Regions from separate parts of the Rhizobium sp. BR 317 genome, predicted to be linked through region 2. Evidence: riboswitches for the same ligand, from Rfam matches in the RefSeq annotation. Region 2 holds a riboswitch; the other holds the start of a gene.

Region 1 (8,461 bases), on a different contig from region 2:
AAGAATTCTTCAGGTTTTGGCGGCTGTCAACTGGAAACTGAAATTATTTCTTCATTTGTGACATTGACTCGAAATGTGACAGCGTAGTTATATTCATTTCAGGAGCTTGGCATTAGACCAGCCCGGGGAGCAAAATCGAGTGAGCAATGCGTCGAAAACAGTTTCGGACGTAATCAATGACCAATTTGAAGCGCTGACACGCGCCGAGAAGCAGCTCGCCAAGAGCCTGCTCGACAACTATCCCGTTTCGGGGTTGGGCAGCATTACGACGGTAGCCGAAAATGCGCGGGTATCCACGCCGACCGTGGCGCGCATGGTGCAGAAACTTGGTTTCAAAGGCTATCCGGACTTTCAGTCGCGCCTCCATCAGGAGGTCGAGGCGACCATCTCGAATCCGCTTACGAAGCATGACCGCTGGGCGTCCAATGCTCCCGGTACGCATATTCTCAATCGCTTTGCAGACGCCATCATGGGCAATCTCCGTCAGACCCTGACGGACATCGACGCGGCAACTTTCGATAACGTGGCTACGCTGTTGTCGGAGCCCAAGCGCGGGCTTTATTTCGTTGGTGGACGCATCACCGGCGCGCTTGCCGAATATTTCTTCACCCACATGCAGGTCATCCGCCCGAACACGACCTTGCTGTCCTCCAATTCCAGTTCCTGGCCGCAATATGTTCTGAACATGAATCCCGGCGACCTGCTCGTGATCTTCGATATCAGACGCTACGAGCAGGAAATGGTCAGCCTTGCCGCCGCCGCGCGCCGTCGCGGGGCCGAGATCATCGTCTTCACCGACCAATGGGCGAGCCCCGCCGTCAAATACGCAAAACACACATTCCGCGTACAAATCGAGGCGCCTTCCGCCTGGGATTCCTCCGTCGTCACCCTCTTCATCATCGAAGCCCTGATCGAAGCCGTACAAAGCTCGACCTGGGACGAGACGAGTGAACGTATGAAAACGCTTGAAGGCCTGTTCGAACAAACAAGGCTGTTCCGCAAACTAGGTTAGGAGGAAAGGAAAGTATAAAAACACAACCTGGGGATCGGCCAGCAAGACAGAGCCTGTCATCATCGGCGGATAAAAGTAAATCCCCGGTGTTTTCAGGAGACGCAACCCACTGGAACCCGTCACACAACCTTCATGCAACGTCATTAACAGCAACGCCAGACACTGAAAACCCAAAAGGAGGAATACCAGTGATCTCGACAATTCATCGTCTTCTGACGCTCTCCACTGCAATGCTCGTAGCTTCGACTGCCATTGCTGCTGCTGAACCGAGCGCAGACCTTATCGCCGCCGCCAAGAAGGAAGGCACGCTTACCACCATCGCTCTGCCCCACAACTGGTGCGGTTACGGCGATCTGATCGCTGCCTTCAAGGCGAAATACGGCATCGATGTCAACGAACTGAACCCGGACGCTGGGTCGGGCGATGAAGTTGAAGCCATTCGCGCCAACAAGGGCAACACCGGCCCGCAGGCTCCCGACGTGATCGACGTTGGTCTCTCCTTCGGCCCGACCGCCAAGAAGGAAGGCCTGCTGCAGCCCTACAAGGTTTCCACCTGGGATTCCATTCCGGACAGCGCCAAGGATGCTGACGGTTTCTGGTACGGCGACTACTACGGCGTTCTCTCCTTCGTCACCAACAAGGACGTTGTGAAGAACCCGCCGAAGGACTGGGCTGACCTGCAGAAGTCGGACTACGCCAACACCGTTTCGCTCGCTGGCGACCCGCGCACGTCGAACCAGGCCGTTCAGGCCGTTTACGCCGCTGGCCTGGCTGCCGGTGAAAAGGATGCCACCAAGATCGGTGCCGCTGGCCTCGACTACTTCGCAAAGCTGAACAAGGCTGGCAACTTCGTTCCGGTCATCGGCAAGTCCGCTTCGCTCGCACAGGGCGCAACCCCGATCGTCGTCGCTTGGGACTATAACGGCCTCGCATGGCGCGACAGCCTGAACGGCAACCCGCCGGTTGACGTTACGGTTCCGGCTTCGGGCGTCATCGCCGGCGTTTACGTTCAGGCGATCTCGGCTTTTGCTCCGCATCCGAACGCTGCCAAGCTCTGGATGGAGTTCCTCTATTCCGACGAAGGTCAGATTGGCTGGCTGAAGGGCTATTGCCACCCGATCCGCTTCAACGACCTGGCGAAGAACAAGAAAGTTCCGCAGGAACTTCTCGACAAGCTGCCGCCGGCTGCCGCCTATGAAAAGGCTGTCTTCCCGACGCTCGACGAACAGGCCGCTGGCAAGACCGCCATCACCACCAAGTGGGATTCGGTCGTCGGTTCGAACGTAAAGTAATCAGACCTGACATGGCCTCCCCGCCTCAGCGGGGAGGTTTTCCTTTTTTTGACGCCGCGGATCGGGCCAATCATGAGCATCGTCACGACATCAACGATCAATTCCACTCCCATGATCAATAAACGCATGGTTGTCGATTGGCTGGGCATAGCGCCCTTCCTGATCTTCGCGCTGCTGTTTCTAATTCTCCCCACGATCTATCTGATCGCAGGCGCCTTTCTGACGCCCGATGGCAGCTTGACGCTAAAGAACATCGGCGATCTGTTCACAGAGTCCATCTGGGACTCCTACTGGATCAGCATCAAGGTATCGCTGGCATCCTCTCTTGGCGGCGCCTTGATCGGCTTTTATCTGGCCTGGGCGCTCGTCATGGGCGGCCTGCCGGCTTGGCTGCGCCATACGTTTTTGACCTTTTCCGGTGTCGCCTCGAATTTCGCCGGCGTACCTCTGGCTTTTGCATTCATCGCCACGATCGGTCGCCTGGGCCTCGTCACGCTGCTGCTGAAAAACTGGCTTGGCTTCGACATTTTTCATGCAGGCTTCAATCTCTACAGCTTCGTCGGCTTGACCATCACCTATATGTACTTCCAGATTCCGCTGATGGTGCTGATCATCACGCCGGCACTGGACGGTATGAAAAAGGAATGGCGTGAAGCCGCATCCATCCTCGGAGCGACCACTGGACAATATTGGCTTATGGTGGCGCTCCCCATTCTCTGGCCGAGTCTGCTTGGCACGACGCTGCTGCTGTTTGCCAACGCCTTCGGCGCCATCGCAACGGCCATCGCACTGACGGGCAGCTCGCTGAACATCATACCGATCCAGCTCTATGCCCAGATCCGTGGCGACGTCCTGCACAACGCCAATCTCGGTTATGCGATGGCTCTCGGCATGATCGTCATCACTGGCATTTCCAACGTCATCTACATCATCATGCGCATGCGCGCGGAACGGTGGCAGAAATGAAGCTGCAAAAATTCTTTGCCTGGATCGCGGTCGTCATCGGCGCCATCTATTTCATCGTTCCGCTCATCGGTACGCTGGAATTCTCGCTGCGCATGCGACGCGACGCCTATAGTTTCGACGCCTATGCATCGGTCTTTTCGGACGCTCACTTCCTGTACGCGTTCGGCTATTCGATGCTCATGGCCTTGCTGACCATCATCTTCGGCATGCTGATCGTCGTGCCCACGGCTTATTGGGTGCGCCTCCGTTTGCCGCAGATACGCCCGATCGTCGAATTCATCACCTTGATGCCGCTGGTCATTCCCGCCATCGTCATCGTCTTCGGCTATCTGCGCCTCTATAATTCGTCGTCGATCCTACCTTTGACGGGCTTCGAGCAGTCGACGAACTTCCTTCTGGTCTGCTCCTATATTGTCCTCTCCCTCCCCTATATGTATCGTTCAGTCGATACGGCGATGCGCACGATCGATGTCGGCACCCTGACGGAAGCCGCCGAAAGTCTTGGCGCTAAGTGGACGACCATTATGTTCCGCTGCATTTTTCCCAATGTTATGAGCGGCGTCCTTTCCGGCGCCTTCATCACGCTGGCGATCGTCATGGGCGAATTCACGATGGCATCCCTGCTCAATCGTCCGGCTTTCGGCCCATACATGCAGCTTGTCGGCGCCAACCAGGCTTATCAGTCTTCGGCGCTGGCTATCATCGCGCTCGCTGTCACCTGGCTCAGCATGGGCTTGCTGCAGCTCGTTTCCCGCTTCTCAAAACTGGCTCCGGTTAAGGCGTAAGGCTTCGCACCATGGCTTTTCTCGAACTCACCCACATCAAGAAGTCCTTCGGCGACGTTCACGTCGTTCACGATTTCAATATGCAGATCGAGAAAGGAGAGTTCATCTCCTTCCTCGGACCCTCTGGCTGCGGCAAGACGACCGTGCTGCGCATGATCGCCGGTTTCGAAAACCCGACGGCCGGAACGCTGACGATCAATGGCAAAGACCAGCGAGCGCTGAAACCGAACCAGCGCAACATCGGCATGGTCTTTCAGGCTTACGCCCTGTTTCCGAACATGACGGTGCATGACAACGTCGCTTTCGGCCTCAAGGTCGCCGGCATGGCGAAATCCGACATCGACAAGCGCGTCAAGGAGATGCTGAGCCTCATCAAGCTCGATCATCTTGCCACCCGCTTCCCCTATCAGATGTCCGGCGGTCAGCAGCAGCGCGTGGCGCTCGCCCGCGCCATCGCCGTCAAGCCCCAAGTGCTCCTGCTCGATGAGCCGCTCTCGGCGCTGGACGCTAAGATCCGCATATCGCTGCGCGAAGAAATCCGTGCGATCCAGCAGCAGCTTGGCATCACCACTGTCTTCGTGACGCACGATCAGGAAGAGGCGCTGTCGATCTCCGACCGCATCGTCGTCATGAATGCCGGCCGCGCCGATCAGATCGGCACGCCCTTTGAAATCTACAATACGCCGGCCACCCGCTTCGTGGCCTCCTTCGTCGGCACGCTGAACCTCATTGAAGGCAAGGTCGTCGATCCCGACAACAGCCGCATCACGATCGGCGATCAGAACGTCACATTGAAGCAATCGGTCACCGCCTATAAGCCCGGCGACACCGTATCGCTTGCTTTACGTCCGGAAGCCGGCTCGCTGGCGGAATCGGCCAAGGGCGACACCGCACTGACGGGCGAAGTCTCCTCGGCGCACTTCCTGGGTTCGGTCATCCGCACCCGCATGAACGTGGCCGGCAACACCATTTCCTTCGACATGTTCAACAGCCCGGGCATGATGCCTCCGAGCGTCGGCGAGAAGGTCACGCTACGGTTTGCCTCCTCCGATCTGCTTGTCATCCAGGATTGATCGCCTCCCTGCGCGGCAGGGAAGTTTGGAAAATTATTCGCGAACGCCGGGCCAAAAGCCCGGCGTTTTTCTTTGATTTCTGTTGCACCGCATTTATAGTCCAGCCGTTCTCAGGGCGGGGTGCAATTCCCCACCGGCGGTATGGAGACTGGTCTCCGAGCCCGCGAGCGCCTTCCGGTTGCCGGAAGGGTCAGCAGATCCGGTGAGAGGCCGGAGCCGACGGTATAGTCCGGATGGAAGAGAGCAAGCTGGGTCGACAGCTCCTTCGCATAAGGGGCTTCTGCGACCTTGCGTGTTCGCCCAAGGGATATTGAGTTAAACCCTTGAAAGGCAAAGTTAATGACCATTTCCATTTCGACACAGCCGGGCCGCATAGCGTTGATCCGGGCTCGCTGGCATGCCGACATCGTCGATCAGTGCGTCGATTCCTTCGTTGCCGAATGGCAGAAGACCGAAGGCGCCTCCCCGATCGACATTTTTGATGTGCCGGGTGCCCTGGAAATCCCGCTGCATGCGCAGACGCTCGCGCGCAACGGCCGCTATAGCGCGATCATCGCAACCGCCTTCGTCGTCGACGGCGGCATCTACCGCCACGATTTCGTTGCCGATACCGTTCTCGATGCGATGATGCGTGTGCAACTGGATACCGGCGTTCCGATTCTTTCGACCGTGCTGACGCCCCACCATTTCCAGGAAACGGAAGCGCATATTCATTTCTTCAAGCAGCATTTCGTCATCAAGGGTCAGGAAGTGGCAAACGCTTGCCGCCAGATCCTGAGCGAACGCGCCAAACTGCTGCCATCGGTGACGGTCTGAGTTAAGATGATGGAGGCGCGGCAAAGGCCCGCCTCCATTTCTCGGGCAAGGAGCATCACATGACCGTCCTGCGAATTGTGCCCAATCTGCATGCCGCCGATCCCGCAAGCGCCCGTGTCTTCTATGGCGACCTGCTCGGCTTGGATATCGTCATGGACCACGGCTGGATCATGACCTTCGCCTCCAAAGCCCAGACTGTCCCACAGATCAGCATAGCCAGCGAAGGCGGCTCAGGCACGACCGTTCCAGATCTTTCGATCGAGGTCGACGATGTCGATCAGGTCTATCAGCGCGCCCGATCGATGCAGTTCGATATCGTCTACGAACTGAACGACGAACCCTGGGGCGTCCGGCGCTTTTATGTCCGCGACCCCTTGGGCAAGATCGTGAATATTCTGTCCCACCGATAGGCAGTTCATCCCAAATCGACGTTGAAGGTCACCCGTTCCGCCGACCATAGTGTCTCAGCATAGGCTATGGGTACGCCGTCGCTATCGACATCCACTTTGAGGATGACCAATACCGGTGTCGACTTCGGCTGCCGCAACAGCCGTGCCTCCTCGGCACTTGGCATGCGCGCCTCGATCTCGGTCGACAGGCGTACATAGTCGTGGACACCGTAGCTGGCGAGCGCCGCGCTGATGGTCTCGTATTGCAACCTCGCCTTATCGAAATCAGGAAAGCGGTCAGCCGGATAATAACTGTCGCCGAGTTCGACGGGAACACCGTCTGCCGTCATCACGCCGCGGCGATGGATGACGGGTGCGCCGGACGCCAGCTTCAGCCGTGCCGCTACACGCTCCGACGCTGCAACGACCTCGTGGATCAATAGCTCGCCGCCAGGCTCGAAACCCTGCTCGATCAGATTCTTGGAGAACCGTGTCTTCTTCGACAGCGTATAATCGAGAGCCCCTCGGTGCACGAAGGTTCCCCGTCCTTGCTCGGCGCGCACCAGTCCCCGCTGCTCCAGATGGCCGAGCGCCTGACGGACGGTGAAGCGGCTGACGCCGAAGCGTTCCATAAGCTCCGGTTCGGTCGGCAATTTGGCGCCCGGAGCAAAGGTCCCGGCGGCGATATCCGCCGCCAGGATTTCGCCGATCTGATGCCAGAGAGCGCTGCCGCTCTTGCGGTCGATCGTCTCCATGTCACACGCGCTTTTCAAGCCGGAACAACAGCTTGTATTCGGCGGGATAGGCGAGAGCATCGAGAATGCTCGGATAATATTTGCGATCCTTCGAGCCGCTGACGAAACCGTCATAGCCGAAACGCCTGACGGAGACATTGAAGCCTGCGGCAACGAAGGCGTCGATATAGTCCTGGGGAGAGCGATCCTGTACCGGCGCATTGCTGTTGCCGCCGATCAGCTCGCGCCATTTCGGCCAGAGGGGCATCTCGTTGTGGCAGCCGGTGACCGCATAATAGATGCCACCATTGCGCATGACCTCGAACATCTGCTCCGCGTGCCGCTTCAATTCCGGCAGCAGATAGACCACCTCATAGCTGAACGCGACATCGAAGCTGTCGACAAAAGGCGAAAGATCGGTGGTGACATGAAATTCCAACGGCATATTGCCCTTGGCCGCGACAGCCGCCGCAACCGATTCCGAGGCGATGTCGATGCCGACGCCGCGGCGAAACGGCCGCATCGCGTGAAGCAGCCGCAGGAAGCCGCCACGATTGCAGCCAAAATCCAGTACCGTCTTCGACGAAAAGTCCCGCTCCGGTACGGTCTCGATGAAATGCCGCCAAAGCGGACTATGCGACTCCGCCATCGCGATGTCGCCGTTCGGTTCGGTATGCCACGTTGCGTAGGTGGTTGCTGCGTTTGTCATCATGCGCTCGCTGTTGGAGTGGACTGAGCGAGCAATAACGCAGCCCTGTGACAGGCATGTGAATTCGTCCGGACGACTGGACTATTGGAAGCTATCGCTGGACAAATAAAAAAAGGCCCTGCCGAAGCAGAGCCCTCTTCAATTCGCTAAGAGCCAAGGCCTACGCGCGGATAGCCTGATCATTCTCGTCGAAGCGATGCATGTGTCCCGTGTCCGGTGTGGCATAGACCGTTTCGTCCGGCTCATATTTGTGTTCGCCGAAGAGGCGCGCGGTCAGAAGGCCGGTTTGATCGGATTCGAGATAGATGATCGTGTCGGCGCCGAGGTGTTCGACATGGATGACCTTGGCCGCCCATGTGCCTTGCTCGCGTGACAACGTGATATGCTCCGGACGGATGCCGACGGTTTTCGCGCCGCTCTGTTCGAGCTTTTCCGCAGGGATGAAATTCATCTGCGGCGAACCGATGAAGCCGGCAACGAAGACATTCGCAGGGCGGTTATAAAGCTCCATCGGCGAACCGATCTGCTCGATCGCACCGGCGTTCATCACGACGATCTTGTCAGCCAGCGTCATGGCCTCCACCTGATCGTGGGTGACATAAATCATCGTCGCCTTGAGGCTGCGATGCAGGCGGGCGATTTCGAGGCGGGTCTGGACGCGCAATGCCGCATCGAGGTTCGACAG
Region 2 (6,046 bases):
GTGCGTCGACAGATCGCCTTCAGAAACCGGAGTTTTTATGTCCACCACGATTCCAGCGATGCTGCTGTCGGGTGCGCGACAGATGATCGAAAGGTGCATCGCGGCCGCCGGCGCCCTGGAAGTTGCCTGCTCAATCGCCATCGTCGAAGCGTCTGGGCACCTGCTCTCCTTTGTTCGCCAGGAAGGGGCCATGGTAGGGTCAGCCGAGCTCGCCATCGACAAGGCCTTTGCCGCTCACATTTTCAACAACCGGACCGAGGCGCTCGGTGCACTGGCCCAACCTGGCGCCGAACTCTACGGCATTCAGCATTCGTATGGTGGAAGGATCGTGGTCTTCGGCGGTGGCATTCCCATCCGGTTTGAAGGACGAACCATCGGTGCCATTGGCGGGAGTGGCGGAACTGTCGCTGAAGGCCCCCAGACGGGCAATCGTCCAGTTGGGCCGGTCGGCGACCGGCGCTTCGAGCAGCGGCGCAACAACGCGCAGCGCCGCCTCGGTCTTCACCGGCGCCGAGCCGGGCGCGATGGTCGACTTCAACGCCTCGACGCCGCCGCCCATGAAATCGCTGCGCCACAGCTGAACCGTATCTTCGCGCACACCAAAGGCTTCCGCAATGCGCGGGCTGGTCCAGCCCGAAAGCGTCAACAAGCTCGCCCGAGCCCGATCCGCTTCACCGCGCTCGCGCGAACGGGCCAGCCTTTCCAACGCCGCGCGCTGCTTCTCATCCGCCGCCACCAGAGACTTGCCCACCATCTGCCATCACGACAAATCAACCCAAACACCGAATCACAAATACCATCCGTTGGTCAACCCAGCGGAATCTGCTTAGACATTCTAGTCGGGCAATCAGCTGGTCCAGCGACCTGCCGCCGCCAGCGGCGGCGCCAATGACGAGTTGCCTTGATGCAAGGCCTGCCTAGCGTCAGCGGGAGACCCCCCGGCTTTGCCAAGCAAAGCCCGGGGGTATTTACCACTGCTCGGCTTCTAGCCGCCTGGTCTAGCCGGATCAGAGTTGGCCGTTTATGAGTTTGGAGACCTCGGATGCCGGCAGCGGCCGCGAAAAGATATAGCCCTGAACCTCATGGRATCCTTCCGCATTGACGATCGCAAGCTGATCCTCCGTCTCGATGCCCTCGATTGTTGTCGTTATGCCCAAACTCTCACCAAGGCCGGCGACGGCTCTGACGATTGCGAGCGATTCCTTTCCRKGCGGCAGGTCGCGGACAAAGGCTTGATCCACCTTGATCTTGTCGAAGGGAAAGCTTCTGAGATAGCCGAGCGACGAATAGCCTGTTCCGAAATCGTCCATGGCGATTTTCACTCCAAGGCCACGCAGCTCCTGGAGCACGTGGAGATTGTGTTCGCTCTCGTCMARCARGACCGATTCCGTTATCTCCACTTGCAAACGTGCCGGAGCGAGGCCGGAAGCAGATAGGGCATCGGCCACCGTCTTAACAAGGTTCCGATGCTTGAATTGGACGGGCGATAGGTTGACGGCTATGCTGACATGCTCGGGCCATCGAGCAGCCTGGCGGCAGGCTTGAGCGAGAATCCACTCGCCCATCGGCACGATCAGCCCGGTTTCCTCGGCAATGGGAATGAACTCYGACGGGGAAATCATGCCTCTTTCGGGACTGCGCCACCGCAAAAGCGCTTCGCAGCCTGTTACACGGCGCGATCGTAAGTTAATTAGCGGCTGGTAATGCAGCTCGAATTCGTTCCTCTCCAGCGCACCTCGGAGCGCAATCTTGATCTGCTGGTGCGCTTGCAGTTGAGCATGCATCGCCACATTAAAGCGTCTGTAAGTGCCCCGGCCGCTCGACTTCGCGCTATAAAGAGCGATATCCGCCGCTTTCATTAATCGATTATTCGTTGAGCGAGATGGCAGGCCCCATCTTCATCCATTGCGGCAGGGAGTATGATAGCGAATTCGTCACCCCCCAGTCGCGCAACGATGTCTGTAGCCCTCACGCTCTGAACCAACCGGGCGGATACCTGCCGCAGTTCTTCACGGCCGACTCATTCTACGACAAGAATTTTTTGCAACAAAACGCGCCATGTCGGCATCTATTTTGAGCGATTAGGCGGCCGACATTTCCGGTGTCGCAAGATCGCGCTGATCAGTCAGGTAGGTGATCAGATCTTCGATTGTCACCAGGAGAAGACCGTGACGTTCGGCGAACTTCTCAAGATCCGGAAGGCGCGCCATGGTGCCGTCGTCATTGGCGACTTCGCAGATCACCCCAGATCCGGAGTAGCCTGCAAGCCTTGCGAGATCGACGGCAGCCTCGGTATGGCCGGGGCGTCCAAGCACGCCCGCCGGGTGCGCACGCAGCGGAAAAATGTGGCCCGGGCGGGCAAGGTCGTCAGGCTGGGTGCCCTGCGTAACAAGGGCGCGAACCGTCGCCGCACGATCGGCTGCAGAAATCCCTGTCGTCGTTTCCGGAATGTAGTCCACGGACACCGTGAAGGCGGTCTTCAGAACCTCGGTATTGCGCGGAACCATGAGGGGAATGTCGAGCTCATCCAGCCTTTCACCCTCCATCGCCACGCAGATCAGTCCGCGCGCATAATTCATCATGAAGGCAATTGCCGCAGGCGTGATGGCATCAGACGCAATCACGAGGTCGCCCTCGTTTTCCCGATCCTGATCATCAACGACAACAACGATCTCACCACGCGAAATCGCCGCGATTGCATCTTCGATTTTAGAAATTGCCATGCACTTTGCCTTTCAAGGGTTAGCCGCTTTTGCGGCATCCAAGACTTCTTTCGAAGTCACTGTTTATCCCTTGGGCGAACAAGCCTGCGGACACACCACGACACTTGTGGTGCTCGCACGGTTGCTCTCTTCCATCCGGACTTTAACCGTCGGCCCCGGCCTCTCACCGGGTCTGCTGACCCTCCGCGATTTGCAGAGGCGCTCGCGGGCTCCGAGTTTCCTCGATACCGCCGGTGGGGAGTTTCACCCCGCCCTGAGAACGCGGATAAGATAGGCGATCGATATGGCTTCCTGCAAGAGGGCAGTTTCCCTCTCACTGTCTTTTATGCGACACAGCCGGTGAACAGCTTGGTTTCTCTTAGCCGACCGCGGTCAGGACATGATGAGACCGCCATCGACATTGATCGTCTGCCCCGTGATGTAGGCAGCATCATCGCTCGCGAGAAAGGTGACGAGGCCGGCGACGTCTTCGCCTGAACCGGCGCGCTTCATCGGAATGCCTTCGACCCATTCTTTCATCAACTCGCCCGKACCGTAATTGCCGAGGAGCTTACCCCAGGCCTGATCATTATAGGCCCACATGTCGGTCTCGATGATGCCGGGGCAGAAGGCATTGACGGTTATGTTTTCAGTGGCGACTTCCTTTGCGAGGCTCTGCGTGATCCCGACCACGCCCATCTTCGAGGCGGCATAGTGCGGCGTATAGATAAAGCCGTCTCGCGCCTGTCCCGATGCGGTATTGATGATGCGTCCGCCGCGACAATGCTTGCGCATGCGCAGGATCGCTTCCTGCGCGCACAGGAAAACACCCTTGGTGTTGACGGCCATGACCTTGTCCCACTCGCCTTCGGTCATGTCTTCAATCCGCGCGATCGTAATGACGCCGGCATTCTGGATCGAGACGTCGACAGAACCGAAGGCATCTTCCGCCGCGTCGTAAAGGGCCTTCACACTTGCTTTATCCGTGACGTCACCGACGAAGGAGATCGCTTTGCCGCCGTCCTTCTTGATCTGCTCGGCGACGGAGTGCACCGGTTCCTCATTGGCGGAAACGACGAGATTCGCGCCCTCTCTCGCAAAGCGTCTTGCGATGGCGGCACCAATGCCCCGGCTGCCTCCGGTGATGACGACGGTCTTGTTTTCGAAGCGGTTCATTCGGATGTCTCCCGGTCAATCGCCGTGCTTCCCGCGAACGGCGCTTATCAAAGTAAACTTCAAGGCCCTGTCGGAGGCCGAACAAGCGATCGGTCTCGCCTTCAAGGAACCGCGCGAAGTATTGCCGCGAAATCCGACGCCTTGAGGGAGGCTCCCCCGACAAGCGCGCCGTCTACGCCGGCAATGGCAAAGAGCGAGGCCGCGTTCGATGGCTTCACGGAGCCGCCGTAAAGGAGCCGTATCTCATGGCCTTCCGCGCCAAAACGCTTGATCACGGCGCCGCGCAAAGCGGCGTGAACTTCGGCAATCTCGGCCTCCGTCGGAACGCGGCCGGTTCCAATTGCCCATACGGGCTCGTAGGCGATGACGGTGTTGGCAGCACAGGCGTCGTCCGGAACAGATGCCGAAAGCTGACCTTCGACCACCGTGAGCGTCTTTCCGTCGGCCCTCTCATCCTCCGTTTCGCCAACGCAGATGATGGCCGTCAGTCCGGCGCGATAGGCGGCCGCCGCTTTTGCGGCGACGAGAGCACTGGTCTCGCCATGGTCCGCCCGACGCTCGGAATGGCCGAGGATCACAGAGGTTGCTCCGAGATCGGCCAACATGTCCGCGGCAATGTCGCCGGTATGGGCGCCCGCTGACGAAACGTGGCAATCCTGGCCGCCGATCCGTAGTTTTGAACCTCTCGCTATCGACGCAGCGCGATCGATAAGGGTGGCAGGCGGGCATATGATTGCTTCGGCTTTAGCGTCATCGGCTGCCACCGCGATGGCGGCAATCTCGTTCAAATCCGAGAGCAACCCGTTCATTTTCCAGTTTCCGGCGATCAGCTTGTGAGGCATCGTCATCACCAGCAGCAGAAGCCGCCGTCGACCAGCAAGTCGACACCCGTGACAAAGCTTGCCGCCTCCGAAAGCAGAAATACGGCCGGACCAACCATCTCATCGACCGTCGCCATGCGCTGCATCGGGGTCTGCTCTTCAAACAGCTTCGTCTGGTGGACCATCTCCGGCCGGGTGTTCATCGGTGTCGCGGTATAGCCCGGGGAGATTGTGTTGACGCGAATGCCGCGGCCGACCCATTCCATTGCCAGCGACTTCGACATGTGGATGACGCCGGCCTTGGAGGCGTTGTAGTGGCACTGGCTGAGACCGCGATTGACGATCACGCCCGACATGGACGCGATATTGACGATTGATCCCTTGCCCCTCTTGAGCATCGAGCGTGCTTCGGCCTGGCAGGACAGGAAGACGCCCTTGAGGTTGATGTCCATCAGCGTCTGATATTGCTCTTCTTCCATCTCCTCGGCTGGGTTGGCGTTCGCAATGCCTGCTGCGTTAAGTGCGAGGGAGAGGGGACCAAGTTCGACATCCGCCCTTTCCACCGCGTCGGCAAGCGCTGCCTTGTTGGTCACGTCAGCGGCGATCTGGATCGAGCGGCGTCCCGCCTTGCGGACGAATTCGGCGGTCTGCGACAGGCCGTCATCGTTGCGGCGGTCGAGCAACGCAACATCCGCGCCGCATTGAGCCAGGCCAATAGCGATGCGCTGGCCGATACCGCTGCCGGCGCCGGTCACGAAGGCAACTTGGCCGGAGAGATCGAAAAGCTTGGGAGCATTCAGAGTGATGTCAGGCATCGCTCTTCCTTTCTTGATGTCATTTTAGATTGTAGCCAATTCCATGACGGAAACGTCGTTTGCCTGCTCGCGCTCCAGGATCCCGGCCTGTCTTCCTTGCGCAAGCACCAGGATGCGGTTTGATACGCCGAGGACCTCTTCCAGATCGGAGCTGACCACGATGACGGCCACGCCCCTGTTCGCAAGACCGACAATAATGTCGTAGATGCCGGCGCGGGCGCCGACATCGATGCCTCGGGTCGGTTCATCGAGCACGACCACTTTGGGATCGCGCATCAGCCATTTTGCGATGACGATCTTCTGCTGGTTGCCGCCGGAGAGATCGGAGGCCAATTGCTCAGCACGGCCCTTGATACCAAATGTCGAAATGGCTCTTTTTGCGAAATCCCGTTTCATGGCAGACGTAATCCAGCGGCCTCCGAACTGATCGAGGTTTGGATAAACGAGGTTTTCAGCGATGCGGTGGCTGACGACCAATCCCTGCAGCTTACGGTCTTCCGGCACCATAACGATGCCTCTCGCCACGGCGTCG

What was found. Region 2 has a riboswitch for FMN ahead of ribB (3,4-dihydroxy-2-butanone-4-phosphate synthase). Riboswitches for the same ligand answer to the same signal wherever they lie in the genome.
Region 1: linked by a shared signal. The riboswitch ahead of QD357_RS04345 (6,7-dimethyl-8-ribityllumazine synthase) and the one ahead of ribB (3,4-dihydroxy-2-butanone-4-phosphate synthase) in region 2 are both predicted to bind FMN.

What each region holds. Positions count from the first base shown of each region.
Region 1 covers NZ_JARWLB010000002.1:360,966-369,426, forward strand. Annotated here, with positions in the region: gene QD357_RS04320 (MurR/RpiR family transcriptional regulator) at 140-1,012, shown strand; gene QD357_RS04325 (ABC transporter substrate-binding protein) at 1,201-2,304, shown strand; gene QD357_RS04330 (ABC transporter permease) at 2,377-3,270, shown strand; gene QD357_RS04335 (ABC transporter permease) at 3,267-4,055, shown strand; gene QD357_RS04340 (ABC transporter ATP-binding protein) at 4,067-5,128, shown strand; FMN riboswitch at 5,231-5,377, shown strand; gene QD357_RS04345 (6,7-dimethyl-8-ribityllumazine synthase) at 5,468-5,944, shown strand; gene QD357_RS04350 (VOC family protein) at 6,004-6,354, shown strand; gene phnF (phosphonate metabolism transcriptional regulator PhnF) at 6,360-7,088, opposite strand; gene QD357_RS04360 (class I SAM-dependent methyltransferase) at 7,090-7,776, opposite strand; gene QD357_RS04365 (ABC transporter ATP-binding protein) at 7,937-8,461, opposite strand, start outside.
Region 2 covers NZ_JARWLB010000018.1:24,505-30,550, reverse strand. Annotated here, with positions in the region: partial or broken gene QD357_RS24035 (GlcG/HbpS family heme-binding protein) at 38-352, shown strand; partial or broken gene QD357_RS24030 (helix-turn-helix domain-containing protein) at 545-754, opposite strand; partial or broken gene QD357_RS24025 (putative bifunctional diguanylate cyclase/phosphodiesterase) at 1,008-2,005, opposite strand; gene ribB (3,4-dihydroxy-2-butanone-4-phosphate synthase) at 2,082-2,723, opposite strand; FMN riboswitch at 2,843-2,988, opposite strand; gene QD357_RS24015 (glucose 1-dehydrogenase) at 3,096-3,878, opposite strand; gene tpiA (triose-phosphate isomerase) at 3,980-4,720, opposite strand; gene QD357_RS24005 (SDR family oxidoreductase) at 4,726-5,514, opposite strand; gene QD357_RS24000 (sugar ABC transporter ATP-binding protein) at 5,539-6,046, opposite strand, start outside.